4 regions of the Paenibacillus sp. MER 180 genome follow, and region 2 is predicted to be linked to each of the others. Evidence: riboswitches for the same ligand, from Rfam matches in the RefSeq annotation. Region 2 holds a riboswitch; each other region holds the start of a gene.

Region 1 (7,534 bases), on a different contig from region 2:
ATCACGTCCGCATCCATCTTGCGGATCGTATCGACCATGTCGGAGAAGTCGCAATAGCACATATGCGTGTGTACTTGCGTCTCAGGCGCTGCTCCGCATGTTGCAAGCCGGAAAGCAAGCACTGCCCAATCCGTATAATAGACAGCGTCCTCCGCCTTAAGCGGCATACCTTCCTTCACCGCAGGCTCATCGACCTGGATCATGCCAATACCTGCAGTCTCCAGTGCTGCAATCTCTTGACGAAGCGCGTACGCCAGCTGGAATGCCGCCTGCTCACGAGGAATGTCGTCACGTACGAACGACCAGTTCAAGATCGTAACCGGGCCCGTAAGCATCCCCTTAACCGGCTGAGACGTCAAGGACTGCGCAAATGCCGTTTCCTTCACCGTCATCGGCTCTGTGAACGCCACATCTCCGTACAGAACCGGTGGTTTTACACAGCGCGAGCCATAGGATTGTACCCAGCCGAACTTCGTGAACGCGAACCCGTCCAGCTTCTCGCCAAAGTATTCGACCATGTCCGTGCGTTCGAATTCACCATGTACCAGCACGTCAATGCCGATCTCTTCCTGAATGCGAATCCAGCGTGTCATTTCTTCTTCCAAATAGGTTTCATACGTCTTCGCATCCCATTCTCCCTTGCGGAAGCGAAGGCGTGCGCGCCGGATATCCGCAGTTTGCGGCATACTGCCAATCGTTGTGGTCGGCAGGAGCGGCAGCGATGGCCAGCGCTTGCGCTGAAGCTCCTTGCGTTCCTCGAATGGAAGACGTTCAATTCCTTTTTCCTTTTCTGCACGAAGCAGTTCTTCCAACGCCTGAACGACTTGTGGACGCTGTCTTAATGGTTCTGTCCGCCATGCTTGAACACGAGCACCGCTCTCTGCTAATGCTGCACGCGTCTCTTCACTCGGGCTTGCGAAGTGACGAGCAAGTAGGGCAGTCTCCTCCAGCTTCTCATCCGCGAACGCCAATGCCTCGCGCACTGGTGCTGACAGCTCAGTTTCCCGCGCCGCCGTGAGTGGTACATGAAGCAGGCTGCATGATGGCTGAATAATCCAGCGTTCCTTCGGTACAATCCCTTCCACAGACTCCAGCCATACTGCAGCAGCCGCTAAGTCCGTACGCCAAATATTGCGGCCATCAATAATGCCGACAGCAAGCTGCTTCTGCGCAGGGAATCCGAATTGACGAAGCGCTGCTTCATTTCTCCCTCTATCATGAACAAAGTCTAATCCGAGCGTATCCACCGGAAGCGACACGAACGCTTCGTAGTCGGACACCGCATCGAAGTAGGTCTGAACCCATAATGATAAGCTTGGTGCTGCCTTGCGCAATTCGGCATAGACTTCCTTCACAGCAGCCCAATGCTCGCTTGGCATTTCCAGCACGAATGCAGGTTCATCCAATTGCACAGCCTGCACACCTTCACCCTCCAACTCGCTAAGCAACTGTCCGTATACCCCTACGAATTGGCGAAGAACGTTCAGGCGCTCTTCCGGTTTAATCCCTTTAATAAAGCGGACATAAGTATATGGCCCGATGATGACTGGCTTACCTTCAATGCCATGAATCTGCTTCGCTTGGCGATAGGCTTGCAACGGGCGATTGACCGTCAATTGCGGCGCCTTGCCTTCCCATTCCGGCACAATGTAGTGATAGTTCGTATTAAACCACTTCGTCATCTCGCAAGCTACCGCATCCTGTGTACCGCGAGCCAAGGCGAACAGCAAATCTGCGTTCACTTCTCCACCGTCATATGCAAACCGTGACGGTATCAATCCGAATGTGGCTGTCATATCAAGCACATGATCATACCAGGAGTAATCATTTACTGGAATCAGGTCAATGCCAGCGTCCTGCATCGTCTTCAGCCGAACATCATTGATGCGCGCCAATTCTTCTTCCAGCTGCTGAACAGAACTGTTCCCAGCCCAATATTGCTCCAATACCTTCTTCCATTCCCGGTCGTATCCGATCCGAGGGTAACCTGCTGTGCTTGTCTTGATTGAATGAACGGTCATCATACTGCCCCTCTCCATGAGTCAATTTGCCGTACGGGATATAGTTGTACAATTTCTATCGCTTAACACGGAATTAAGATTGCAGTTGAACGCTCTACCCCACCATATGTGACTTTATCACTCAGACTTCAGAAATTTTCATTGCATCCCAATATGCAAAAAAGACATTCCTGTCCAACAACAGAAATGTCTCGTAAACGTCCATGAAGTCATAGTGGAATAAATCGATCCTTCCGTCTCATTAGCATACTACCCTCATGCTAAGAGGAATCGAAAACCGATATCCATGCTTACGAACACTTCCCTATCTCCCGTAGGTACGAACAGTGTTGTCAAAACAGGCAGGTCTCCTGGCTTCAGCTTCATTGGCCTTTGCAGCCTTCCCGATCGATTACGACCAGTGGCTCTCTCGCAATACCTCAACTGTCACAGTGGCGGGACCGCGCCGGATTTCCAACCGGCTTCCCTATTAAGCTTCGACGTTACCCAAAGCACCTGTTTCCTCATATTCAATTGCATTGAAAGTCGCAGTCACGCTTCCCCCAATTGAGAACGATTATATATCTAACCAGAACGAATGACAAGGATTTTTTCTCATCTCTAACCAAAATAAACAAATACCGGAGCTGTGACCTTATCTTCATTAAACTCCGATTCACTAGGCGTCTATCCATGCACAATAGGCGAGCCTCTCGGCTCGCCTATTGATGATTACGGGTTGATGCGCTAGATGACCATTCCTTCATGCAGAAAGACAATATCTTCGCCTTTCTCATCTAGCGTCAATTCACGATTATCCAAGAACCATACATCATTTTGCTCCATAAAGAACGTAATGCCGTTCACAACTTCCGTCACTGCTGGATATTGCGGACTGTCTTTCATGATGCCGAATGAATAAGGTCCTGAAGCACTGAATCCGCTGTAGCGGACGAATATGCGTACTGAGTCTCCTGCTGTGAATCCCCAATCAGCCAAAAAACGCTCGACTGCCTTCGCTGTAACGCGTAATTGCATGTTCAGACCTCCTTAATCATACCTTTCATCCGATTTGATCATACCATGTGGCCGCCACTTTTGTTAACACCAAAGTTGACAGTTCGTCAATGATCCGCATAATCATTACCGCATAATACGTTCGGCGATATGATTATATGCTTCCTTCTGTTTAGGAACATCACGATCTCTACCGTGAAATTCTGTCAGGCTACAGCTTGATGCGTTGAAGCCGCAGTGCATTCAGTACAACGGATACCGAGCTGAAGGCCATAGCCGCTCCTGCAAGCCATGGGGCAAGCAATCCGATTGCTGCAATCGGGATACCAATCGTATTGTATACAAGTGCCCAGAACAAGTTCTGCTTAATGTTGCGCATGGTACGGCGGCTCATCTCCATCGCATCCGCAATGCCGTTCAAGTCGCCACGCATTAAGGTTACGCCTGCCGTCTCCATTGCTACATCCGTACCTGTACCGATCGCGAACCCAATGTCCGCTGCTGCCAGAGCTGGCGCATCATTAATTCCATCGCCTACCATGGCGACGACACTGCCTCTCTGCTGCAGCTCGCGCACATGCTGTGCCTTCTGTTCAGGCAGCACCTCTGCAAATACATCATCAATCCCTACTTGTGACGCGATTGCTCTGGCCGTACGGGTGTTGTCTCCTGTCATCATAACAACGCGTATCCCCATTTGATGCAGCCGCTCGATGGCCTTCTTCGAAGAAGCCTTCACTTGATCGGCAACGGCAACTATGCCTTTCCAGCTGCCATCAACCGCGATAAGCATTGCCGTCTTGCCTGCCTGCTCCATGTCTTGCAATGCTTCCTCCGCATCTGCGCTTGCTACCCCGTTCTTCTCCATCCATCTGCGTGTGCCGACAATGATCTGATGCCCATTCACCTCAGCCGCTATTCCATATCCAGGTTCAGCTCGAAATGAATCCGGTTCGACCGTACTGATCCCTTGCTCCGACAATCCCTTCACAATCGCCTGTGCCAATGGATGCTCGGATTGCTTCTCAGCAGATGCCAGTAAGGTCAAGAGTTCTGTCTTCTCGACTTCATTCCCATCATGCAATACAACATCTGTAAGCGAAGGAGCCCCTTCTGTTACGGTTCCTGTCTTGTCGAGCACAACCGTCTGCACCCGATAGGCGCCTTCCAGATGCTCGCCGCCACGGAATAGTACACCATATTCTGCAGCACGTCCGGTTCCCGCCATAATCGACGTTGGCGTTGCCAAGCCGAGCGCACACGGGCAAGCAATTACGAGTACGGCAATGGTTCGAGACAAGGCTACACCGAAGTTGCCTGGTTCAACAGCGAAATACCAAATTAAGAATACAAGCACCGCAATCCCAACGACTATCGGCACGAAGATGCCTGATATTTTATCAGCGATCCGCTGAATCGGAGCCTTGGAGCCCTGCGCCTCCTCAACGATTTTAATAATTTGCGAGAGCGCCGTCTCGGAGCCGACCTGAGTCGCTCTCATCGTAAATGCCCCCTGCGCATTCACGGTAGCCCCGTATACATTATCGCCGGCTTGCTTCTCAACAGGGACGCTTTCACCAGTAAGCATGGATTCATCCACGGTTGATATCCCGCTAACTACAATGCCGTCTACCGGTACTTTCTCACCTGGCCGAACAAGTACGAGATCCCCACTTGCCACATCTTCCACAGGCACTTCCACCTGTTCACCGTCGCGCACAACGGTTGCCGTTTTGGCACGCAGCCCCATCAGAGCTCGGATCGCTTGAGAAGACCGCCCTTTAGCTGAAGCCTCCAGCCATTTACCCAGAAGAATGAGCGTAATGAGAACAGCACTCGTCTCAAAATACATCTCAGGATGATGAAGCTCGCCAATCTGCCATTGCCACGCCAAGTACACACTGTACACATAGGCTGAGGTCGTACCGAGCGCGACAAGCACATCCATATTGGCGCTTCCACTACGGAGTGCCTTAAATGCGCCAACATAGAAGCGTGCCCCTATAATAAATTGAACCGGCGCTGCCAGTACCATTTGTACCCAAGGGTGCATGAACCATTCAGGCACCCAAATCCATGAGGTGAACGAAAAATGACCCACCATGGACCACAGAAGTGGAATGGACAATAGGGCAGAGACGAGGAACGTATTGCGCAATCGACGCATATTCCGCTGTGTTGGCGATTCCTGTACACTCTCGCCTTCTTCCTTCTTCAGCCGCCCCGTATAACCCAGCTGAGAGATCTTAGTCAATATATCTTCTTGCTTCAATCCAATATAGGTGACCTTCGCCGTCTCTGTTGCTAAATTGACTGCTGCCGTCTGCACTCCCTGCATACGGCTCAGCCCCTTCTCAATGCGAGTGGAGCAAGCGGCACAAGTCATTCCTTCAATTTGTAAATCCAACGTTTCTACCGGAACCTTGTATCCGAGATGCTCGATCTTATCAACGACTTGCTGCAAGGTTACTGCATCACCGTCATATTGCACGGCCGCTCGTTCTGAAGCAAGATTGACAGATGCTTCTGCGATGCCGTCCATACGATTTAAGCCTTTTTCAATTCGTGTTGCACATGCGGCACAGGTCATTCCTTCAATCGGCAACGTTGCTTGCTTTTCTGCCATTGTCATGTCCTTCTTATCCTCCTCAAACATACCCCTATACCCTATATATGATTCCAAAAGAAAACTCCTCTGAAGGAGTGTTCTTTGCAGTAATCAATCATCGTATTCAGCATAATATGAGAATCGGCGCTTAATCATTAAACGACGTCGTAGCCCTGATCCTCAATTGCCTCACGGATTTGTTCCGGCTTTACTTTGGACTCATCATAAGATACGGTTACTTGCTTCGCAGCCAGATCAACCTGTGCGGTTGCACCTGTACCTTCTACTGCACGTTCTACTGCTTGCTTGCAGTGCCCGCATGTCATACCTTCTACTGTCCATGTTTCGTTAACCATCTTACTTCCTCCTCTGTCGTCCATTCCTTAAGTGAACAGGCCATGTTCTTATTTTAGTAATTTATGAATCGTTGTTAGCAGCTCGTCGATGACTTCCGGCTCCCCGTCTTGCAATCGCTCAACGACACAACTCTTCATATGCCCCTCGAGCAGCAATTTGCCAACTGAATGAAGTGCAGACTGGATGGATGCGATCTGATTCAGCACATCGTCACAGTAGGTATCTTTTTCAATCATGGATTTCACGCCTCGCACCTGACCTTCAATGCGATTCAAGCGGTGAACCAGCTTCTTCTTCATCTCATCCGAGTGATGACTCTTCCGCTTCCCGTCTGGAGTGTGGTGCTCGCACCCTTCCTCACTTGCATGGCAAGCATCTTCTGTACCAAAAGCAGCGGTCATCACGTCATCTACTTGTTCATCGATACGTTCGTTTGACATTTGTGTATCACCACCTCATGCATTAACTATACTATACCCCCCTACCCTATGCAAGCCCTTTTTTTGAAAGCTTGCTTTTGCAGCTAACGCAAATTTCTCGCTGTGGTAAATTAGGGTTGGTTATTTCTTCGGAAAATGGTTAAAATTTAAGTGTTAGTCTGGCTTCAGGCCCATTGTCTAACAGACGAACTTATTGTTATTACTTTCGAGGAGGCACACTTATTATGACCCAAATGACAAAAGTGTCCCGCGTCGCGTTGATCGGATCGGGCTTTGTTGGCTCCAGCTACGCGTTTGCGTTGTTCAATCAAGGGTTGGCCGCTGAGCTAGTCATTATCGACGCTAACCGCAAAAAAGCAGAAGGAGATGCGATGGACTTGAATCACGGTCTTCCGTTCGCATCCAATATGCGCATATGGGCTGGAGACTATAGCGATTGCAAGGACGCTGACCTCGTTGTCATTACAGCAGGTGCGAACCAAGCACCAGGAGAAACACGTCTTGATCTAATCGGCAAAAATGCGAACATCTTCAAATCAATCGTTACTTCCATCATGGAGAGCGGCTTTGATGGATTGTTCCTGGTCGCAACAAATCCAGTCGATGTTCTTACATATGCAACCTGGAAATACTCAGGTCTGCCTGCTCATCGCGTCATCGGCTCTGGTACAATTTTGGATACCGCACGTCTGCGTTATTTGCTCGGCGAAAAAATCGGCGTCGATCCGCGCAACGTCCATGCCTACATTATGGGCGAACATGGAGACACTGAGCTCCCTGCGTGGAGCAATGTCAGCATTGGCGGCCAGCCGCTCGAGCACTATCGCAAGACACATGGAGAGCCGACACAGGAAGAATTGGATGATATCTTCCTGAATGTACGCGATGCTGCTTATCACATCATCGAGCGTAAAGGGGCTACCTACTACGGAATCGCAATGGGCTTGGCTCGCTTGACAAAGGCTATTCTGAAGAATGAGAACTCTGTGCTGTCCGTTTCTGCCTTACTGACTGGACAATATGGTCTGGATGATGTGTACATCGGCGTTCCTGCCGTCGTAAATCGCCAAGGCATCCGCGATATATACGAGCTTCACCTGTCTGAAGACGAG
Region 2 (7,534 bases):
TACACGCATGTACATATTGCTTCATAGCACAACCATCCTGCTCTTGAGCTCTATCGGAATCCCAGCCGTAACCAAATACACTTCGTCTGCAAGTGCTGCTATTCGCTGATTTAGCCGGCCCGCTGCATCGCGGAACACTCGTCCAAGCTTGTAGGCAGGCACAACGCCGCTGCCAACCTCGTTCGTTACCATGACGATGACACCATCACGCTGCTGAATACCTTGAAGCGCATGCAGAATGTCGCGAATACGGCACTCCAACTGTGCCTCCATCCGTTCCTCATCCTCCTGCTCTGCACGCAGAAGCTCATTGGACAGCCAGATCGTTAAGCAATCAACGAGCACTGTCGGCTGTCCTTCTTCACTCAACCAATCCGGGAGATCTAACGACTGGTTCACTGTGCTCCACGCGTATCCAGATGCCTCACGACTCGCCTGATGCAGCCTGATGCGCTCCTTCATTTCCTCGTCATGAGCTTCAGCGGTCGCAACATAGGTACCGCCCTGCGGGGACAACTTCATAAATAATCGCTCAGCGAACGTACTCTTCCCGCTGCGTGCTCCGCCTGTTACGAGTACAATTTTCCCCATGCTCACTCATCCTTGCTTCAAAATACTAGATTGAATATCCTAGTTTGACATCATACATGCATTCATCATGCTTGTTTGACTACGATAGTATTCTTGTTCACTTGGAGCCATAATCCCGGCATGCCAGCCCGCGATTACTCCTTATTGGTTACACCCGCCTCTGCGAATGTTGCCATCTCCCGCATAATCCGCACTGCAGCATCAATTAGCTGGAACATCAGCACACCGCCAGTCCCTTCGCCAAGACGCATCTGCACATGCAAGCAAGGATTCAGCTTCAGCTCAGACAGCAGCGCTGTATGCCCCCGCTCCTCTGACAAGTGCGAGCCAATAAGATAAGGCTGTACCGCCGGAGCTAATCGTACAGCAGCCAGAGCAGCCGCACTGGAGATAAACCCGTCTATCACAACCGGAACCTGATTCGCCGCCGCAGCTAGAATAACACCCGTAAGACCGGCAATTTCCAGCCCGCCTACCTTCGCCAATACATCCAATGCATCCTCATGATTCGGTGCATTGATTTCAAGCGCTTGCCGTACCACATTGCATTTATGCTTCCACTGCGCGTCGCCGATGCCTGTCCCATGGCCTACTGCCTCTTCAGGCTCCATTCCAGTAAATGCACACAGCATCGCCGCGCTCGCCGTTGTATTTCCAATGCCCATCTCCCCTGTCGAGAACAGGCGGTATCCTTCGCGAACGTACTGCTCCACAATATCAACGCCTACTAGAATCGCAGAGATTGCTTCCTCTCGCGACATAGCAGGCCCCTTCGCCATATTCGCCGTTCCTTTACGCACCTTGCGCGATACAAGCTTCGGATCGTCCAAGTCCGCATTGACACCGATGTCGACACATACCACGTCTGCACCAGCTTCGCGCGACAGAACATTGACCGCAGCTCCGCCACGGAGGAAATTATACACCATCTGCGGTGTCACTTCGGATGGGAATGCGCTAACGCCTTCCTCACATACTCCATGATCGCCAGCCATGACAATAACGGCCTTCTTCTCGAATTGTGGTTTAACCTCTCCTGTAATACCTGCAACTTGAATCGCAACCTGCTCGAGTACTCCCAAGCTTCCCGGCGGCTTCGTCAATTGATTTTGATGTTCAATGGCAGATTGGATTGCCTGCTCATCCAAGGGCTTAATTTGTGCGATCAGTTGATTCAATCGTTCATTCATGCTGCTCATCTCCGTTGTCAAATTGATTTTCATGTGTTCAAGCTTGTGTTCATAGATGTGCATATAGTTGTATTCATTTCTTAGTTCTGTTCTTAAATGTGCAAATGATTGTTTTCAGTTCTTAGTTGTGATCTTAGATCCGTGCACAGATTGTGGTTCTTTCTGACTATGACTCCTATCCACTCTTGTTCCATGCAACATCCACTATATTCATCGTTATCGATTTTCAAGCGGAATGCTATAAATTTCGTTATTGCAAAACTACAGCAACTTATGCTTTCCAGGGCCGTCTATAACCCTAGCTTCGGTCGAATAAGAATCTGAGGGCGGCCCGTATCGGGATGCGGCACAACCGTCGTCTCTGTGGCAAAAATACGTGACAGCAGCTCCGTAGTCATGATCTGCTCAGGTGTGCCTTCAGCAGCAATGCCGCCTCCATGAATGACAACAAGCCTATCGCAATATAAAGAAGCCAAATTCAAATCATGGAGCACGGATACGACCGTCAACCCGCAATCCTGCTGCCACTCCCGAACAATATCCATAAATTGCACCTGATAATGAATGTCCAAATACGTCGTCGGCTCATCCAGCAGGACTACAGAAGGGGATTGCACCATTAATTTGGCCAATGCCGTTCGTTGGCGCTGCCCGCCGCTAATCCGATCAAGCGGATAGTCAGCCAGCTCCGTCAGTTGCAGCTTCTCCATAATCCGGTCTACAATCTCTCCACTATCCTCGGATTCTGATCCAAGCCATGATTGAAATGGGAAACGTCCCATCTCAACCACTTCGCGCACCGTAAATCCAAGTGGCGGAAGCGCTTCCTGCTGCAGCACTGCCATCATCTGAGATAGTGCTCTACGCTTATAGGTACCCAGCATTTGACCAGCAAGCTGTATAGAGCCAGAAGTAGGTCGATCCACTCCTGACAACAAAGACAGAAGCGTGGACTTGCCACTACCGTTCGGACCAATGATGCCAACCCACTCCCCAGACTCCACAGCGAAATCCACATCTTGCAGCACATGCTTCTCACCGTAATGCTTGCTCAGTCCTTGAACCTCAATGATGTTGCCCTTCTCCATTTGAATAGCATGATTGCTGCTCTCTGCATGATCTAGATTTGCTTTCGGAAGATGTTCTATTCGCTGTGTCATGACCATTTCCCCCGTTTCGCTCGCTTATTGCGCATAAGCAAGTAGGCGAAGAATGGCGCACCTAGAAACGCGGTTACAACCCCAAGTGGGATTTCTGTCGGTGCGAATGCCGTACGGGCAATCGTATCTGCCCACATCACATATATCGCTCCCCCAATTGCTGAGAGCGGTATCAAATATCGATAATCAGGGCCTACAATTAAGCGCAGCAGATGCGGAACGACTAATCCGACAAAGCCGATGACGCCGGAGACAGATACGGCAGCTGCCGTAATCATCGTTGCCGTCAGCAGCACTACCCATTTCGTCCGCTCTACATGAAGTCCGAGATGCGAGGCCTGCCGCTCACCTAATGCAAGCAAATTAAGCGGTCTTGCATATGCAATAAGAATAACAATGCCAATTGCCAAATAAGGAGCGAGCACCACTGTATAAGACCAGCCTCGCATCGCCAAACTGCCCATCACCCAAAACAAAATCTCATTGATCGTCTGATTTGTCATGGCTACAAGAAAGGAGACGATGGAGCCGAGAAAGGCTTGCATCACGACTCCAGATAAGATCAGTGTCTCGATTGGAATCTTCCCCTGCTCACTGGCCAGCTTAATGACGAACATTAGGGTCGCTACCCCTGTAGCGAATGCAACGACAGGAATCGTCCATTCGCCGAACAGCGAATACTGCAAACCGAAGTAAATAAGGAATGCGGCTCCAACAGAAGCCCCTGAAGATACCCCTAATGTATACGGATCTGCCAACGGGTTGCGCAGCACTCCTTGAAATGCAGTACCTGCGACCCCAAGCGCCGCCCCTACGAGCATTGCCAATAGAACTCGTGGGAAGCGTACCTTCATCATAATTTGCGCGGAAGCGTCATCCCATGTGACCGGTATGAACTGATCCAGCCCTGGAATATGATGAAGAAGAATTTGAGCAATTTCCCCCATTGGCATTTGTACAGAGCCTACAGCAAGACATCCTACAACGGACAAAAGGAGAAGCGCAATACCCGCTCCTCCATACCAACCCATTTTATTCATCGATTTCTCCACGATGATTATTTCACCAAGTCCGGATGAACCGCCTTCGCAACTGCCTTCAATCCGTCAGCTACACGAGGTCCCGGACGGCTGATCAGGTTCTGATCCACACCGATTACTTGATTGTTCTTAATTGCATTGATGTTATTCCAACCGCTGCGTCCACGAATAATTTCTTCCAAGGATTTGTTCGTCTCGGAGTCCACTACACCTTGCGTGAACATGATTACATCCGGATTGGATTTAATAATGTTCTCTTCGTTAATTTGAATCCAGCCGGCTGAATCAGCCGCAACGTTCGTGCCGCCTGCCATTTCAATCAGCTCGTTCATGAACTCGCCGCTGCCTACTGTCCAGCCTGGGGAGAATTCAATATACACCTTTTCCTTCTCCGCACTTTGAACGGCCGACTTCACATCTTCACGCACTTGCTTCATGTTGTCAACAATCGTCTTCGCTTTAGCTTGCTGATCCGTAATTTGACCATACAATTCGATGTTCTTAATCACATCGTCGTACGTTTTTGGTTCTACCTTGAATATTTTAATGCCCAGCTCACGGAACTTCTTCACAACTGGCTCCTTCATCGAGATGCCTGTGAACACGATGTCCGGCTTAGCTTTAATAATTGCCTCTTCATTCGGCTTCGTAATGCCGCCCATTTTCTCTTTGGACTTCGCTGCTTCCGGATAATCATCAAAATCAGACACCCCAACGATTTGTGCATCCAATCCAAGTGCGAACAAGGACTCTGTCTCAGCTGGAGACACGGACACAATACGTTCTGGCGCTTTGTCGAATGTGAATTCTTCACCCGTTGCATCCTTAACAGTCAGCGGATACGTCGTTTTTAGATCATCCTGCTTCGGTTGTTCTGTAGCCCCATTGCCATTGGACTCTTGCTGTGCAGTATTATTCTCAGCAGGCTTAGCCGCATCTTGATTGCCGCAAGCCGCCAGTCCTACTGTAAGCATAAGCGCCAATAGCGCCGCTACCGATTTGTTCAGCCATTTGTTCATGTCAGAATCTCTCCCTCGCGTCATTCTTCCTAGTCTCTAACCATGTACTACCCGTGCAGGTGTAAAGCGGTTCCATCCTTCGCCATGCGAACGATAATGCACTGCAAGCTGCACTTGCCGTAAGAATGTATGTACATCCCCATTCGGTATCAGTTGTCAATGAGCACTTGCATATACCTGAGCTGTAAATCCTACTGTGACTGAATTTGTGATATACATTCGTGCTGTGCAATTGCATTGAACTGCAGTTTACCTTGTACAAACGAAGTGCTTGATGGGATGTGAAATCATTTCCAAATACAGCAAAAACCCCCGATCCTTCGATCCGGGGGAACACAAAGTCATCTATCGCAATATTCAACAGACACCTAGAAGCAGGAAGCAAGCAGCTGCGCTGCCATGTTGCCTGATGCATTACGCCAATGACGTGATCCTCTCCGCGAAGGATACAGCTCGTCCATCTTCAGGCAGGTTTCCTGACTTAGGAGAATACGTTGCAGCTCGCCTTCCCATCCATAGCGGTTCATACAGCACACACTAACGAATTCGACAGTGGCATCATGAGCGCAACACTCCATTCACAGTGGCGGGACCGCGCCGGGTTCACACCGGCTTCCCTATTAACCTCGAATATGCATCGACCATACAATACATCGGTATCTCTTACCGAGCAACGCGTATGGATCCGTACCGCATACATACCCAAGGACCTGAAGTATCACGATTATTCAATATGGAATACATTTCGTCATCCAAGTGCTAAACTCGATAATTGATTATAGGGGAAAAGCCTCTGCGTTGCAATAGATTACATCATTGCGTGCATCTAATGAACCTGCTTTGACACACAAACGTCATCATCTGCTTGGAAGCCGTTCTGCTCGCAAGAACTTCCATTTGCGGGCACATCGCTTCGCCGTAATCATAACACCGCCACCGATTGGCGCAGCGGCTTCCCAGAATGACTTCCGCGGGAAAGCCAGCGTATATAAGCGACGAACGACGCCCCCGTGTGTGACGATGACAACATCCGGCCGCGGACTAGGCCCGCTTCCATATGACTGTCTCTGCATCCGGCTTGTCTTGCTGCGCAGCACACGTCCACGTGGCAGCGGCGAAGAATGGTACGGCCGACGACGGATAGCGCCCTCTTGCCGTTCCATATGATTTCCGCTGCTGATGAAGGAATCACGCGCATTGCGCAGCACTTCCCACCATACATGCGCCGTTCGCGTACAGAAGGACTGCCACGGTTCCCCGCGCGGCGGCTGGATGGCTGATGAATCGTCAAGCCATCTTCGATACTGTGGATCTTCCTTCAAGTCATTGTAGGTTAACCCTTCCCACATACCGAAGTCATATTCTCGCAGCCTTGTGTCCTCCACAGCTTGGATGCTGTCACGCGGACGCAAATAGGCGAGCGTGTCGCGACAGCGGCGCATATCGCTCGTGTATAGCAGCGGTGATGGATGCGCCAATGTTCGGCGAAGAGCTCGGAGCTCTTCTGTTGAATCCGGCAATAGCGGTACATCCGAATAGCTAATATATCGCCGCTCCGTATTCTCTTGCGTCAAGCCATGACGAACAAGTGCGAAGCGCACAATTTTGCCGCTTGCTTGACTCTTTTTTCGTAACATATGTCTTGTCATTAATAATCGTTTCCTGTTGTTTTTCGATGCTCCTGAACGACGCCGGTTCCGATGAATAGCGGGAGCATTCCATTTAGTTGTCCGTGTCATCCCATTTGTACTCCTTCATCCGCCATTCATCTACAGAAGCCATCCTCCGCGCACATATAGGAGCAGGCCTGCCAGAATAACAAAGACTGTCGAGCTGCTTACGAGCAGCCTGCATACCGCAGGCACATGCTCTGCTTGCAGAGGCTGCTTCATATCCCCCATATAAGCGCGGAACGAACGTATTCCTTTATACACATTATAACCGCCAAGCCTGATGCCAAGCGCACCTGCTGCTGCTGCCTCTGCCCACCCGCTATTCGGGCTTGGATGCTTGCTTGCATCTCGAAGCGCCATTGACCAAGCCCTGCGTGCATCATACCGATGAATCCAAGCGCTCAGCGTGATGAGCACAGCAGTGATCCGTGCTGGTATCCAGTTGGCGATATCATCGAGGCGGGCAGATGCCCAGCCCAAATTCTGATATTTCTCATTTTTATAGCCGACCATAGAATCGAGCGTATTCACCGCACGATATGCCATAGCCAGCGGAGCGCCTCCGATAAGTGCGAAGAATAGCGGCGAAATGACCGCATCAACTATGTTCTCCGCTACCGTCTCGACGGTAGCGCGCACGACTTCCGGTTCATCCAATTGCTCTGTATCGCGGCCGACAATCATGCCGACTTCTCGCCGTGCACCCTCTAAGTCCTGGTCCTTCAGCCTCCGATACACAGCCATCCCTGCATCCTTCAGTCCCTTTACCGCAATTGTCGTTCCAATGAGCAATGCCTCGGCAACCCATCCTACATATTCATGAACATGATATAGTCCTGTTAGTATAAGCCAAGTCGACGC
Region 3 (7,534 bases), on a different contig from region 2:
ACGAGATCGTGGACAGCGAGGGGAAGGTGCTTCCGCTTCGGTTGCAGCAGACCCATGCAGGGAACGATCGAATTCTAATCCTATCGCTAGACGATCTTGTGCCCGGCCAAGAGATTTCAGATATGTCAGATCTGCCAAACCAGATTACGGTGCGCTTCGATATCAATCAGATCGGCAAGACGCGGGGGAAATGGCACTTGGACGTACCTATTGATCTGATGAAGGCGAAGGCTTCTACAACTATCGTGCCACTTAACAAGCGATATGAATCACAGATGGGGTTCAGCGTAGATGTTAACCAGCTTCGTCATGGGCCAAGTAAATCAGAGCTATTGCTGCAAGTCAATGAGACACAGGCATGGAGAAGCGTTCAGAAAACAGATCCAATGTTCCGGTATGAAATTAAAGATGGGAAAGGAGATATAGTGGCTGCATATGATGGTTTGGTGCGCAGAGAATTAGCCATCGGAAATAAGAATGTTCTTCAACAGTCCTTGCATGGTCAAGGAACGTTGGGGCATATGAGGTACCGCCATGCGTTCGTTCCTTTTGAGGAGACAAAGGATTTGACCTTGGAAATGACAGCAATCTATACACAGGAACGATTCTCTAAAGGGGATTCTATAGCACTCGATCCAGCGGCGTTGATGAAGGAGCCGTTAAGGAAGGAGGTGAAGGGGAAGAGCATTGTTTTCAAGGCACGAATGAAGACAGAAGAAGTCCCTGAGCAGATGAAGGACGGCTACAAAGCCTTTCAAGGCAAGGGGTGGATACTGGAGGCTGAACAGCAGCTTGGTTCTGACACGCTAGATCTGGAATGGCGCATGATGGACAAGCAGGGGAAGGAAATTAGAGCGGAGTCGGCGACAGAACTGGAGCAGGATTCGCAAGGAAAGTATCGCAATCGTACGCTGTTCTTTTTCGAAGGTCAGTCTGAGATCCCTGGCAGCCTGAACGTATCCTTGGAAAGTTGGACGAAGAAGACACCAATCAGTTGGAGCATTCCGCTCGTGCCGTCGGCTGAACCGCTCCCTCCAGGTTACGATGAACCGATATATGAGATGACAGTAGCGGAGTTAAAGCCTGAAATCGTAAGCAAGGCGGAACAGGCAATGCATGATCTCGCTCCAAACAAGCCAGCCGAACTGTATGGCGTCGCAGATTACAGCGATCGGTGGTTCCTATATGCCAAGGATAACGGCGAGAGTTTTGTCATAATGCTCAAAGAAGCGGCAGAGCCCATTACTGTACAACGTGCCGTTCCATACCATGAATTGAATGACAAACTGCGTCAGACGGTTGAAGATACCTTGCGGCAAATGAAGCCTGAACAACCGATCGCATTCGCGAAGGCTGTCCGTGTGAGATCTAAGGAACTTAATAGCTGGTCGTTCCATAATGACCAAGCTTCCATTACGATTGATGCGGTAACGGGCCAGGTGGAGGCGGCAGAACTGCGGTATGAAAATGGAAGCTTCAATGAAAAGGCCAAGGCTGCAGCGGAGAAGGCGTATCCACTTTTTGCGGAAGGCAAGGCATTGCGATCCACAACCATGATGCAGAGAATGACTCCAACGGAACATGTATGGGAGATTGGACGTGATAGGAATCTCTTTGCCAGAGTGGGGGTACGGACGAGCCGAGTCTGGTCGGTTCAGCAAAGCTATAAAGATGATTATCCTGGCGATGAGCAAGCTGCACGGAAGAAATACGCAACTTTGCTTTATGCGCCAGAACAGGCTATCAGTAAGGTCATTTCGACCGTTAAGCAGGTATTCGGCATCGATATGGAAGGCTACGATGTGAGCGTCAAGCTCAATGAATATACATTCACGAAAAAAGGTACGATGACGATGAAAGGAACCGTCAATGCAAAGGGTGAGTTCTGGAAGTTGGAGCTGATTCCGATTGAGGGAATACAAGATTAAACGGACTTATACGAGGAGGGTATTTTTCAATGAAAATGAATACATTATTGGCGCTTTCACTCGTATGCAGCTTGTTCGCTGCAACTCCGGCTATGGCGGAACAGGCCGGCGGGAATAACGGAGGGACGGGAATTGTTCAGTATAGCGATGTAGATCAAAAGTTGACAGAGTCGGCTGAGAAGGCGATTGAGCAATACGGAAACGGAAAAGCATTTCAATTGGAGGAAGCGTTCAAGGATAGTTATTTTGTAGATAAAAAGAAAAAAGAGAATTGGATCATCCAATCCAAGGATCGGAGTGCCGTTGTATCGGTCGATGCAGTTTCCGGCAAGGTACTTACCATATCGCTGAGCTTCAAAATGGATGAGGTAACTGATGAGTACGCATCGTACCTGAAGGCAGCACAGTCAGCAGCGGAGCAATTTCGCAAAAATGCGGAGCTGGTCTTTACGGAAGCTCACTTTTTCCAGAACAATATCGCAGACAATAAAACAGAATCGATGACTTTCGGAGCGAAAGACAATCAATTCGTTCAAATCGATACAAAGACAAATAAGCCATTAAATTTCCGCTTTACATACAAGGCAGCGGATGTGGAGCGCAAAATCATAAGCGTGGCAGAGCAGGCTGTAAAAAGTATGGGAATCGATAAGGTTCAACCATTTACGAACATTGAATACGAAAAATATGAAGGAAGAGAAGAATGGAAGCTAGCAAGGAAAATAGAGGTTAAAGGTGATTTCAGGAAAAATGGGGCTGTGATGATAGACGAGAATAACCGGGCGTTCGTGGTCGAGGCTGCTGCCACAATTGAAGCAAAAACGGGCAAGCTTATATCCATAAATGTTAAGCCTACAACGGATAATCAGAAGCGCAAATCATTGACAAAAGAGCAAGGTGTTGCGATCGCTAAGCCTATCGCGAAGAAATTGTGGGGCGTAGACTTATCTTCCTACGAGGTGAAGGTTAATAAGGACTGGGGCGACTACACGTTTAGCAGAAAAGGTAATGCGTCTATCGTAGCCAAGTTCGATAACTTCGGCAATCTCGTTCGCATGGAACGAAAGTAGAATAAATAATATAGAGAGCAGAATGGTTATGTTATATATAATTATGGGTTCTAAATAATAGAAGAGAGGGCGCCGCAACTGGCGCCCCTTTTCCATTTAAGCTAATTATATCTGATGGCATTCGACATCCCTTATGAAAACAATCACTTATTGACTATAACGGGAAAGACTCTTGTTATATTTCAGAAGTTCTGGGACAATAATAATCAGATTATAGAGGAAGTTCAGTGATTTATAGAAGGAATGACACTTGTAGGTAGAGCATTTATAAGCAAGTAAGACAGAATTTTGACGTGTTGAAAAGAGGGCACTAGATGAATAAGCAATCCATCTATGGATTAACATTGGATCAGTTGGCCGCTTGGTTAGAGGAGCGGGGGCATAAGAAGTCACGGGCATCCCAAGTGTGGGATTATCTATATCGCAAGCGGGTCAAGGATTTCGCTGATATGACAGAAGTAAATGAAGCCAGCGTAGCACTGCTGTCCGAACACTTCGTTATTCATACGCTTAACGAGCATGTGAAGCAGCAATCGGCTGACGGCACAATCAAGTTCTTGTTCAAGCTGCAGGATGGCAACTTGATTGAGACGGTGTTGATGAGACACAAATTCGGGCTGTCGGTATGTGTGACGACTCAGGTTGGCTGCAACATCGGCTGCAGCTTCTGTGCGAGCGGACTGCTGGCGAAGAGCCGCGACTTGTCGAGCGGCGAGATTGTGGAGCAGATCATGAAGGTTCAGCACCATTTGGATGCAGTGGGTGAGGGTGATCTGGTCAGCCATATCGTCGTGATGGGTATCGGAGAGCCATTCGATAACTTTGAGAATATCGTTGATTTCTTGCGGGTTGTTACTGACCACAAAGGTCTGGCAATTGGAGCGAGACGAATTACGGTATCAACAAGCGGCTTGGCGAATAAGATCAAAGACTTTGCAGATATTAATCTGCGGGTGAACTTGGCACTTTCCTTGCATGCGCCGAATGATGAGCTGCGCACGCGCATTATGAAAATTAACCGCGCGATTCCGATTGCGAAGGTGATGGAGGCGATTCGGTACTTCATCAACACGACGAACCAACGGGTGACGCTGGAATATATTTTGCTGAAGGACGTGAACGATCAGCAGGAGCACGCACTTGAGTTGGTGCAGCTGATTCAAGAATGGAAGATGCAGGACGAGGTCAATGTGAACTTAATTCCGTACAATCCAGTTGATGAGCACAGCCAGTATCAGCGCAGCGAGCAGGAGTCGATTCGTGGCTTCTATGATGTCATGAAGAAACATAACATTAGCTGCAGCGTGCGGTTGGAGCATGGCACAGACATTGATGCTGCTTGTGGCCAGCTTCGCAGCAAGCAGATTAAGAAAGAAAGCGGTGCTGGTGCCGATCAGGCAGCTATGAGCTAAAAATATTTTGTAGTTTACAAAAAGCGTACCTACCAATGGGTAGGTCGCTTTTTTTCGTGCTGTCTATGAGAAAGTTCTTTGTCCGTCATGCTAAATTTTGCTACAATAAAACCACGTATTCTTATCGCAATTACATAGAAATAGTTTATATGGTGCTGTGCATGCTCAGCTTAATAGGGAAGTCGATGCGAGTTCGACGCGGTCCCGCCACTGTAACGCAGAGCTGACAATCAAGGCTTTTATCCACTGTTAACTGAGCTAACGGGAAGGTAGATTGTCGAGCGATGATGCGAAGCCAGGAGACCTGCCATATAAGTGCTCTATATTTCTCACGAGGATGGGAGGGGGATGTTTATTCGTGCTGCTAGTAGGAGATTACTAGTGTATTTAGCTGCATCGAAGTGGTTACCTAACATCTTTCTAACATGGAAAGGTGTTTTTTTATTGCCTTCATATCGACATATTAAGGAGATCAGACATTGAAGATGATTACGAACAGAATGTTGAAGAAGAGCTTGTCTGCATTACTAAGTATCGTATTGTTGTTATCTCTTGTACAGCCACAAGTCATAAGAGCGGCGAGCGGGCAGGGCAATACTCAGTTAAATAACATGATTGAACATACGGTTCAATACTATAAGGACTATTATAAGGATGCTTCTAATCAAGATGCTGTAAGTGATTCATGGTGGGAGCTTGTTGCTCTGTGGAGTGCGGGTCAAGATTTGCATGATGGAACTTGGAGATTACCTACATGGGAAACAAAAGAGCCAAGACTTCGACCAAATGCAGGAGGCACCGATCATATTCGATATATTTATGGCTTGCTTGCATTAGGAAAGAATCCGGCTCACGCTTGGGAAACGAACCGGAATCTGTGGGCGGAGCTGGCAGCACAGCAAGATCCAGCAACGGGTGCTATCGGTGGAGTTAATAAACACATTTGGGCAATGCTTGCCTTAAGCGCCGGTGAGAAGCTTGGTCAGGATATGGGGTCATGGAATGCCGCATCCAAGCAAAAAGCGCTCGATTATCTGCTTAAAGCACAGTACGCAGACGGAGGTTATGGACTGTCAGCTACCGGCAGCTCAGGAGATACTGACATTACTGGTATGGCGCTGCTTGCACTCGGTCAATACCAAGGACAGAGCGCGGTAGATGCGGCAATTGAACGAGCTAAGGAATTGTTGAAAAAACGCCAATTGGACAATGGAGGGTTTGATTCCGTTGGTACATGGGGATCCGGAGATAATTCCAATAGCTTATCTACATCCGTATCGGGATTGGTTGCTGCAGGCGACGATGTCTTGTCAGCAAAGTGGAAAGAGCCTAACGGAACAGTTATCGATGCGTATGCACGCTTCCAACAAAATGATGGATCGTTCAAATGGAAATTAACAGATTCTTCTGCAAATAGGATGGCTACCGAGCAGGCTCTTGTTGCGTTGCTCGACATCAAGCATGGAAAATCGGTATGGAGTCGCCTCGCGGAAGTGAAGCTTCCATCGGATCAATCACATGTTAATGTGCAGGTTAGTGTCAAAGGGATTGACGATTTCATTTATCAACCTAACCAAATTTCCTTGGATGCAAACAACAAAAAGCTCACCGCATTGGATGCACTAAAGCTAGCGCTGGATCAAGCCAATCCATCAATTCCCTACCTTACTTTGGGGAATGGGGATCAAGCAAGACTAACATCCGTTGCTGGTCAAAATGAAGGGAAACTTGGCGGTAGCGATGGTTGGAAATACAAAGTGAATGGAAGTGCTCCTTCTGTAGGAGCAGGTGCATATGAGATAAAAAATGGCGATGACCTCTATTTCTATTATGGTCGTCAGCCGATGATTTCTACAGTCTCTTCTATTCAACAGGGCGCTGTAAATCCAACGGTCGAAGTACAGCTTGCGGGAGATTCATTTACGCCTCAAGCGTCGCAGATTGACAGTTGGCTAGTAAAGCCAGGAACGACTGAACTGAAACTAAAAACAATCTCACTTCTTAATAGTCAAAAAGCAAAGCTCGTTTTTGAAGGCCGTGCTGTTACTGGCGGACTTACGGTTCAAGCTCTTGGAGCTGCCGTAACGGGACAAGAGGAAAGCAATGGATTGGCAGTTAGCTTGGAATTGCCTAAATCGATTGGAACAGCGACATTGTCCGTTGAAATAAGATCCGTTGGTCAAGGGGATATCCTTGCACCAGTAACAATACCATTGTATGAAGGAGATACAGCCTTCACAGCTTTAAAAAGAGAGCTCGATGATCGAAACATTGACTTTGACTACAGTGGTTCAGGCAAATCGGTTTATATCAAAGGCATCGATCCACTTTGGGAATTTGATAAGGGACCGTTAAGCGGCTGGATGTATTCCGTGAATGGAGCATTCCCGAATTATAGCGCGGGGATATATACATTGAAGGGTGGGGACGTTCTTCGCTGGCAGTACACAACCGATATGGGCAAGGATATTGGCTCGGTACCCGATCCTAATCCATCTGGGGACAAGACAATTGTAGTCGGTGAGAATGAAACAAATGTAAGTGTGGGATCGGAACAGGAACCTCTTTCAGAAAACAAAGTAACACTTGTATTTTCGAAAGATGAGCTGCCCCATGTAGCTTCCGTTACAAGCAGTACATATTTAGAAATTGAACCGAACACATTTGTAATTTCTTCATGGGATCGAAAGCTGGAATTGCCTAGAATTTTAAGTGGAAGTGATGATATTTTACTTTCCGGGCTGAATGGAGGCTTGTCCACTTATAATAAAGAGGCAACAGGAATTGATTCCCGTGTTAAGGTTGGCGGAGATCAAGATATTCATGTTGATAAGCATGCAACTCTTACTTTGAAGGGGCAAGGCAATAAAGAAGCAGCACTCATGGAAGCGAACGGAACAATCGTAATCATACCTAAATACACTGATGAATCCGTTAGACATGATGAGTTCTATTCCTATGCCAATAGTGTAGGCGACCTAGTCATTAAGACGAAGCAATTCGGTGAGTTTCTAGCATATATCGCAAAAATAAAGGATACGCCTGGCGGAGATAACGGCAATGGAGGAGGAGTCGTTGATCCACTGGTAACTGGCGCGGTAACAATTTCTGTAGAGAAACGTTC
Region 4 (7,534 bases), on a different contig from region 2:
GCAATATCTCAACCTATATGGAGCTTGCGAGCCACGGGTACGTAGTATGCGCTATCGATCATCCATTTCATTCTTATTATACGGCATCTGAAGACGGAAACAGGACATTCATCGATTCGGGATATATGAAGGAAGTCAATGACTCCAACAAGGGCAAATACACGGTAGAACAAATGTATGGGCTTATCCAAAAATGGATGAAGCTGCGTACGGATGACATGAATTTTGTAATCGATACGATTGTGGAAAAAGCAATAACGAGCAGTGACAAGGTGTATCCGCTAGTGAATACTCAAAAGATAGGTGTGTTTGGACACTCCATGGGCGGAGCAGCAAGCGCTTGGCTTGGCAGGGAGCGTGATGATGTTGGCGCCGTTGTCAATATCGATGCCCCAATGTTTAGCGAGCTCATATACAACAAGGAGACCGATGATTTTGCGGCAAGCAACCAGCCCTATACGACTCCACTTCTTAATATCTATTCTGACGGTGTGTGGGTACAGCTACTACAGCACAACAGCAAATCCCCTTATGCAGCTAACAAGGTTATTGATAAAAACGGTAAAGTCGTGCATACCGTCCATTTCCAAGGAGCGGAGCATATGAGTCTTACCGACCTGTCTCTCATTTCCCCGCTAATATCCAATATGCTGCAGGGCGGCAGGGTGGCGGAGATTGATCCCTATTACTGTCTTGAAACGATGAATCATATTCTAGTACAGTTTTTCGATTGCTATCTCAAAGGGCAGGGCAGCTTCACATCTGCTGGGACATATTGACGGGCAAATCACTCTTAACTATTTCGATCCTCAACTTTTATCTTTTTTTCATATTGCGTTACAGATTGTTTGTGCTATAATAATTGTCGAATGGATGACCCATTCACGTCATGCACAATAGAAGAAGTTATAGACGATGGAAGTTTGGTGCAAATCCAACGCGGTCCCGCCACTGTGATAGGCCGAATGCTCGGTCTTAAGTCAGGTCTTTTGTCTAGTAACTTTGCCAGGCCAGTCATTTCGAGGCGAAAGTGACTGGTTTACAAGTCTAGTGACGATTGCGCCTCGCTAGGCTTTTTTATATTTTCTTGGAGGCTGTCGACAACGCAGTCGAGTCAGCCTGGTGGTCGCCGCCGAAAATACAAAGATGTACAAGCTGGGCAAGCGGGACGTTTTTCAACGAAGAAGAACCAAATGCACAATGATGTGCATGTCCCACCTTTTTTCTTATACAGATTTGTCGTAATGATGAACTCGATTATATTGAGGTTGACGCCTGTTTGCGTTACGATGTACAGTATAGATGATAATTGAATGATAAGTTGCACAATGGCGTGCACACGACATAACAAGCAAAGAGGCTTTTTGAAGGGATCCATCCCTTTGAGAGGCCTCTTTTTTTGTTGCAACTACTCGTTGGAGGTGCTTTACGTGGATAAACTTTCGATCAAAGCCGATCTCTATATGGGGCATGGCGCGCTGGATCGTCTGATGGAATGGCGTAATAAGCGGATTTTCATCGTTACCGATCCATTCATGGTCAAGTCAGGGATGATCAACATGGTATTCGATCGGCTGCATGAGAGCAATGAGCAATATATTTTCAGCAATATCGTACCTGATCCTCCTGTTGAAATCGTAACCGAAGGTGTTGAGGCATTGGGTGCGTTCAACACAGATTTAATCATTGCAATTGGCGGCGGGTCTGCGATTGATGCGGCTAAGGCGATGAAGCTGTTTGCGCAGAAGCTTCTGAACCAGCAGGAGATTCCATTCGTGGCAATCCCGACGACAAGCGGGACGGGCTCCGAGGTGACATCATTTTCGGTAATCAGCGACAAACAGAAGAACATTAAATACCCACTCGTATCCGATGATATGCTGCCGCAAGAGGCGATATTGGATCCGGAGCTGGTTAAGAGTGTGCCGGACTTCATTACGGCAGATACTGGAATGGATGTATTGACGCATGCGATTGAAGCTTATGTGTCTACAAAAGCGAATGATATATCCGATGCGCTTGCCGAGAAGGCAATTAAGCTGGTGTTTGCTTACTTGCCACGTGCATATAAGGATGGTGGAGATTTAGAAGCACGTGAGAAGATGCATAATGCCTCCTGTATTGCGGGCATGGCATTTAATATTACTTCGCTGGGGCTTAACCATGGCATTGCGCATGTCGCTGGAGCCAAATTCAAAATTGCGCATGGCCGCATGAATGCGATGCTGCTCCCGCATGTTATTGAATTCAATGCGAATTATAAGCCAGGCTATGGCAGGGAAGAGAGCACAGCTTCAGCGGTTCGCTATGCAGAAATCGCGAAAAGCTTGGGTCTATCCGCACCGAATCCGAAGAGCGGTGTACGCAGCTTGGTGCAAGCTATCAAGCAGCTGCAGAAGCAATTGCAGATGCCGCAGACGCTGAAGGAATGCGGAATTGAGAAGGCGCTGCTGGACGAAATGAGAGAGTCGATTGCTGAAGGTGCGTTGAAAGACGGCTGCACAGCGACGAATCCTCGTGTACCAACAACTGGAGATGTGGCTGAAATTTTGAACAAAATGTTTCAATCGTAGGTTTGCGTCGAATTTTGTCTGAATGTGTATTGACAACGTTTGCAGTATTAAAATATAGTAAAGGTAACACAACGGCGTGTTGCATACAAAACCAAGCAAAGAGGCTTCTTAAAATTCCTGTGTGAACTTTTAAGGGGCTTTTATGTTTTTTTACAGCAATTTCACGTGTTTCTGACATGAGAGTGAGATGATGGTATGGAGCAACACACTGAGAAACAACGCGTTATCCAAGAGTACGTGCCTGGTAAACAGGTCACGCTGGCTCATATTATCGCGAATCCGAACCCTGATATCTATAAGAAGCTGGGATTAGGGAATGACGCACATGATTCAATCGGAGTCATGACGATAACACCAAGCGAGGCTTCCATTATTGCAGCGGATATCGCGACGAAGGCGGCTGGCGTACAGATCGGCTTCGTCGATCGCTTCAGCGGATCACTCGTCATTACAGGCGATGTATCCTCTGTCGAATCTGCTATAAGTGAAGTGCTGTTTGGACTTCAAAATATTTTAGGCTTCTCAACTGCTGCGAACATAACGAGAACGTAGGTGAAGAAGCTGATGAGAAAAATTATTTTCGCCGGAAGTACCGGTTCTGGCAAGACGACACTGTGCCAATGGCTGCACGGTCAAGAAATTGCCTATAAAAAGACGCAAGCGATTGAAAGCTTCGACCAAGCGATCGATACGCCGGGCGAGTGCATCGAGAACCGATATTTATACAAGATGCTGCTCGTAACCAGCGTAGATGCTGACGTAATCGGGCTTGTGCAAGATTGCACGAAGGAAGATAGCTACTTCCCACCGGCCTTCGCAACTGTATTCGCCAAGCCGGTCATCGGCGTGGTGACGAAGGTGGAACTGGCCGAGTCGCAGGAGCAAATCGCACAAGCGAGAGCTCATCTGCAGGCGGCTGGTGTGGAACAGATATTTGAAGTCTCGACGATAGAGAATGTGGGAGTGGAGGCGCTTCAGCAATACTTGGAAGCGTAAACGGCTGATTCTATTATTACAAGAGGCGCAATACCAATAGACAAGCAAATAACGGCAGACAATGAGGTGCATGACACATGAATGGAAAAATTGTAATAGTCGACGACGAACCTATTACAAGAATGGATATTCGTGAGATGCTCGAAGAGGCGGACTACAATGTAGTAGGCGAAGCTTCCGATGGATTTGAAGCCATCGAATTATGTAAGAAGCATCTGCCTGACCTCGTCATCATGGATGTTCAAATGCCCATCCTCGATGGGCTCAAGGCTAGTAAACGAATCTTAACAGAGCAGCTGGCAGGAGGAATTCTTCTCCTGACCGCCTTCAGCGACAAGCAAACTATCGAGAAAGCCTCGGCTGTCGGTGCGCTTGGCTATCTGGTAAAGCCGCTTGATGAAAAGTCGTTCATTCCCATGGTGGAAGTGACCATTGCCAAAGGCAAGGAAATACGCAAGCTGGAGCAGAATCTATCGAAGCTGACGCAGAAGATGGAAGAGCGCAAAGCAGTGGAGAAGGCGAAAGGGATCTTGATGAAGGAAAATGGCTATACCGAAGAGGAAGCCTATCAAACCCTGCGCAAATTAAGTATGGATAGACGGTGTCCGATGATTGAAATCGCAACCACGATCGTCATGTCCTATGATTGATTTCAAAGAACGAATCAAGCAGCTGTGCAGACTCCATACGGGGTTGTCTGAATCGGATATGGCGTGGATATGCGAAATTGCGGAGTCTTTTGAACATACCGAGGTGCAAGACGATGTGTTCATTGATGTACTGTCCAGTGTATCGAACGAGGCTATCGTCGTATATCATCGCCGTCCGAGCGAACGACAGTCCTTGTATGAGCGTCCAGTTATGGGAGAGAAGGCGCTGCGCGAGAATGAGCCGGGTGTTCTGAGAACACTGGAGACTGGCATTATGTCACAAGGTCTCGTTGCCAACACGCAGGAGAATCATCTTGTTCGGCAGACCGTATATCCGATGAAAAATCAAAATGGCGTCATCGCGGTCGTCATATATGAAAAAGATGTGAGTGACAATATTCAAGCTCACTTCAATATGGCGGGTGCGCCGTATGAAGATGGCGAGATGTCTTCTATGCTGACGGCTATGCTTCGCTTCAAGGATTCGCTTATCAATCAGTTAGAGGACGCTGTTCTCGTGTTCGACAAGCATGGATTTTTGAAGCTCAAAAATAAGCAGGCAGATGCGTATTATAGACAGCTTGGTTATTTGGAGGATATACAAGGCTTGCATTATGACAATTTGTCGCTCGATCAGACGATGTTCTCCGAGGTGATGAAGCAGCATTCATCTTCGCCGTGTTGTCCATTGACGACAGATGTGAAGGCTGCGGGCCGTTACTTCCAAGTAAAGCGGCTATTCATTGAGGAGAAGGATCTGTGCGTAGGCGTCATTCTGCACGATGTAACCGAAATTAAGGACAAGGAAGCAGAGATCATCTCGAAGTCGGTAGCTATTCGTGAAATTCACCACCGGGTGAAGAATAATTTGCAGACGGTGGCGTCCCTGCTGCGCATTCAAGGCCGACAATGCAAGAGCCCCGAGGCTAAGAAATGTCTGGATGACAGTGTCAGTCGGGTATTGGCAATTGCGGCAACTCATGAATTGCTATCAACGGAAATCGATGCTCAGGTAGATCTGCTCGATGTCATACGGCTCATAGCATCGAACATTGAGCGCTGCTTCGTCCATTGCCATGCTGTCGGTGTGAACATCTCTTCAACGGACAGTATTTGCTTAGATAGTGATCGTACCGTAGATATCGCGCTGATTGTAAGTGAGCTGCTGCACAATAGCTATGAGCATGCGTTCGAGGATTGTACGTCTGGTGAAATCACGATCACGGCGCAAGTTGAAGGAGGTCTTGTTACCGTCGTTGTTGCAGACAACGGAACAGGATTCGTGGTAGAAGAAACTTCTCGCAAGAGCTTAGGGCTGTCGATTGTTCGCAGCTATGTGAAGGATAAGCTGAAAGGGAAGCTCACGATTGCATCAAGTGATAAAGGCACGGCTGTTACATTTACGTTCAAAAAATAAATATTCGAACTACAAGGGCGTAGTTTTAGAAGCAAAGAGGCTTAAAGTCAACCATATCCGGTGTGAATCGGAAGTGGTGCTTTAAGCCTTTTTTTGTTCGAATGTATCGTGATGCGATACAGGAACTATGCCCAGTGGAATTACACGGAAATCAATCGGTGGGGGTGAGGAAAGTGGAAGAACAATTGCTGAGTGTAGGCATCGATATGGGGACTTCTACGACACAGATTGTGTTATCGAAGCTTCACATTCAGAACATGGCATCTTCCTTCACAGTGCCGCGATTGGTCATTACGGACAAAGAAGTTGTATATCGAAGCGATATTTGCTTCACGCCTGTAATGGAGGACAATCGCATCGATATGCAGCAGATTCAGGTGTTTATTGAAGAGCAGTATGCGAAGGCTGGCATTCGCAAGGAAGATATTCAGACAGGCGCCGTCATTATTACGGGGGAAACAGCTCGCAAAGACAATGCCAACGAAGCGGTTCTGTCGCTAAGCGGTTTCGCTGGAGATTTCGTAGTTGCGACGGCTGGTCCGGATCTGGAGAGCATTATCGCTGCGAAAGGTGCAGGTGCCCATACGTATTCCAAGGAGCATTCGACTTCCATCGTCAATATCGATATTGGCGGAGGTACGAGCAATCTGGCGCTATTCGCTAGCGGCGATCTCATCGATACAGGCTGTCTCGATATCGGTGGACGACTCATCAAGGTGGATCAAGCCACACATGAAGTGACGTACATTGCACCGAAAATTAAGCAGCTGGCAGAGCGGAGAGGCATTAAGCTCGCACTCGGTCAGCAAGTTACTCCAGCCGACTTGGAGCCGATTATCGGAGAGATGGTCAAGCTGCTCGAAGAGAGCGTTGGCCTGAGGCAGACAGGCGACTTCTATAACACGATTATTACGAATAAAGGGATTAAGCTGGATCGTTCGATTCCGTGCATTTCTTTCTCCGGCGGCGTAGCGGACTACATTTATGAAGAGGCGACGGGCGATGTGTTCCAGTACGGTGACATCGGCATCTTGCTCGGCCGTGCCATCGCAGCGTCTCCGCTTACGACGCAAATGACAGTAGCCCGATCGGCTGAGACCATCCGAGCAACCGTAGTTGGAGCAGGATCTCATACGACGGAAATTAGCGGCAGCACGATTACGTACACGGAAGAGAGCTTCCCGATTAAGAATATTCCGATTCTGAAGCTTGCTGCTGCAGATGAGTCGGGAAGCAGTGGGACGCTGGCGCAGGCGATTGCCGACAAGCTGAATTGGTTCAAGCTGAACAACGATCTGCAGCGGGTTGCGATCGCATTGGAAGGGAAGAAGAGCCCCAGCTTCCAAGAGGTTCAGAAATATGCGCAAGGGCTGTATCAAGGCATGTCCGAGCTGCTGGAGCGGGATTACCCCCTCATCGTGATCGTCCATCACGACATGGCGAAAGTGCTGGGACAGACGCTGTACGCCCTGCTTGACTACAAGAAGGATGTTGTCTGCATCGATAGTGTTGTGGTTGATAACGGCGACTATATCGATATCGGCAAGCCGATTGCGAATGGCAAGGTGCTGCCAGTCGTCATTAAAACCCTCGTATTTCATTAGAGGAGGTTCAAAAATTTCGATTTTGATCACGAAGTGATACTGGTAGTGACTCGGCATCGAACATTGCGTTCACTCTCGAAATCCGCTGCTCATGTAGTCTTGACTACACTGCGCTGCTCTTTCTTCGAGTTCTCACAATCTTCTCGGTGCTGAAAACCGAACTTTTTGAAGTTTTATTATTAAGACAAATTGATTATGAGTTGGAAGGAGGAGCTTTTGTGATTTTAAAAACGAAGTTGTTTGGCCGCGTGTATCAGTTCAGCAGCCTTATGGAAGTTATGGCAAAAGCAAACG

Evidence for each region. Region 2 has a riboswitch for cobalamin ahead of M3661_RS20765 (ABC transporter substrate-binding protein). Riboswitches for the same ligand answer to the same signal wherever they lie in the genome.
Region 1: another riboswitch for cobalamin. It lies ahead of metE (5-methyltetrahydropteroyltriglutamate--homocysteine S-methyltransferase); the one in region 2 lies ahead of M3661_RS20765 (ABC transporter substrate-binding protein).
Region 3: another riboswitch for cobalamin. It lies ahead of M3661_RS01700 (DUF4430 domain-containing protein); the one in region 2 lies ahead of M3661_RS20765 (ABC transporter substrate-binding protein).
Region 4: another riboswitch for cobalamin. It lies ahead of M3661_RS11395 (1-propanol dehydrogenase PduQ); the one in region 2 lies ahead of M3661_RS20765 (ABC transporter substrate-binding protein).

The regions. Positions count from the first base shown of each region.
Region 1 is NZ_JAMAVT010000009.1:85,727-93,260, forward strand. It holds gene metE (5-methyltetrahydropteroyltriglutamate--homocysteine S-methyltransferase) at 1-2,021, opposite strand, end outside; cobalamin riboswitch at 2,345-2,535, opposite strand; gene M3661_RS15880 (HesB/YadR/YfhF family protein) at 2,748-3,038, opposite strand; gene M3661_RS15885 (heavy metal translocating P-type ATPase) at 3,229-5,643, opposite strand; gene M3661_RS15890 (cation transporter) at 5,781-5,981, opposite strand; gene M3661_RS15895 (metal-sensitive transcriptional regulator) at 6,030-6,422, opposite strand; gene M3661_RS15900 (L-lactate dehydrogenase) at 6,647-7,534, shown strand, end outside.
Region 2 is NZ_JAMAVT010000013.1:139,142-146,675, forward strand. It holds gene cobS (adenosylcobinamide-GDP ribazoletransferase) at 1-25, opposite strand, end outside; gene cobU (bifunctional adenosylcobinamide kinase/adenosylcobinamide-phosphate guanylyltransferase) at 22-591, opposite strand; gene cobT (nicotinate-nucleotide--dimethylbenzimidazole phosphoribosyltransferase) at 726-1,781, opposite strand; gene M3661_RS20755 (ABC transporter ATP-binding protein) at 2,072-2,941, opposite strand; gene M3661_RS20760 (FecCD family ABC transporter permease) at 2,938-3,981, opposite strand; gene M3661_RS20765 (ABC transporter substrate-binding protein) at 3,999-5,000, opposite strand; cobalamin riboswitch at 5,450-5,661, opposite strand; gene M3661_RS20770 (histidine phosphatase family protein) at 5,858-6,739, opposite strand; gene cbiB (adenosylcobinamide-phosphate synthase CbiB) at 6,770-7,534, opposite strand, start outside.
Region 3 is NZ_JAMAVT010000001.1:411,166-418,699, reverse strand. It holds gene M3661_RS01715 (DUF4179 domain-containing protein) at 1-1,928, shown strand, start outside; gene M3661_RS01710 (hypothetical protein) at 1,958-2,998, shown strand; gene rlmN (dual-specificity RNA methyltransferase RlmN) at 3,313-4,410, shown strand; cobalamin riboswitch at 4,544-4,736, shown strand; gene M3661_RS01700 (DUF4430 domain-containing protein) at 4,896-7,534, shown strand, end outside.
Region 4 is NZ_JAMAVT010000005.1:437,851-445,384, reverse strand. It holds gene M3661_RS11400 (alpha/beta hydrolase family protein) at 1-779, shown strand, start outside; adenosylcobalamin (AdoCbl) riboswitch at 892-1,043, shown strand; gene M3661_RS11395 (1-propanol dehydrogenase PduQ) at 1,431-2,573, shown strand; gene M3661_RS11390 (BMC domain-containing protein) at 2,769-3,125, shown strand; gene M3661_RS11385 (EutP/PduV family microcompartment system protein) at 3,138-3,569, shown strand; gene M3661_RS11380 (ANTAR domain-containing response regulator) at 3,647-4,219, shown strand; gene M3661_RS11375 (sensor histidine kinase) at 4,212-5,636, shown strand; gene eutA (ethanolamine ammonia-lyase reactivating factor EutA) at 5,810-7,240, shown strand; gene M3661_RS11365 (ethanolamine ammonia-lyase subunit EutB) at 7,459-7,534, shown strand, end outside.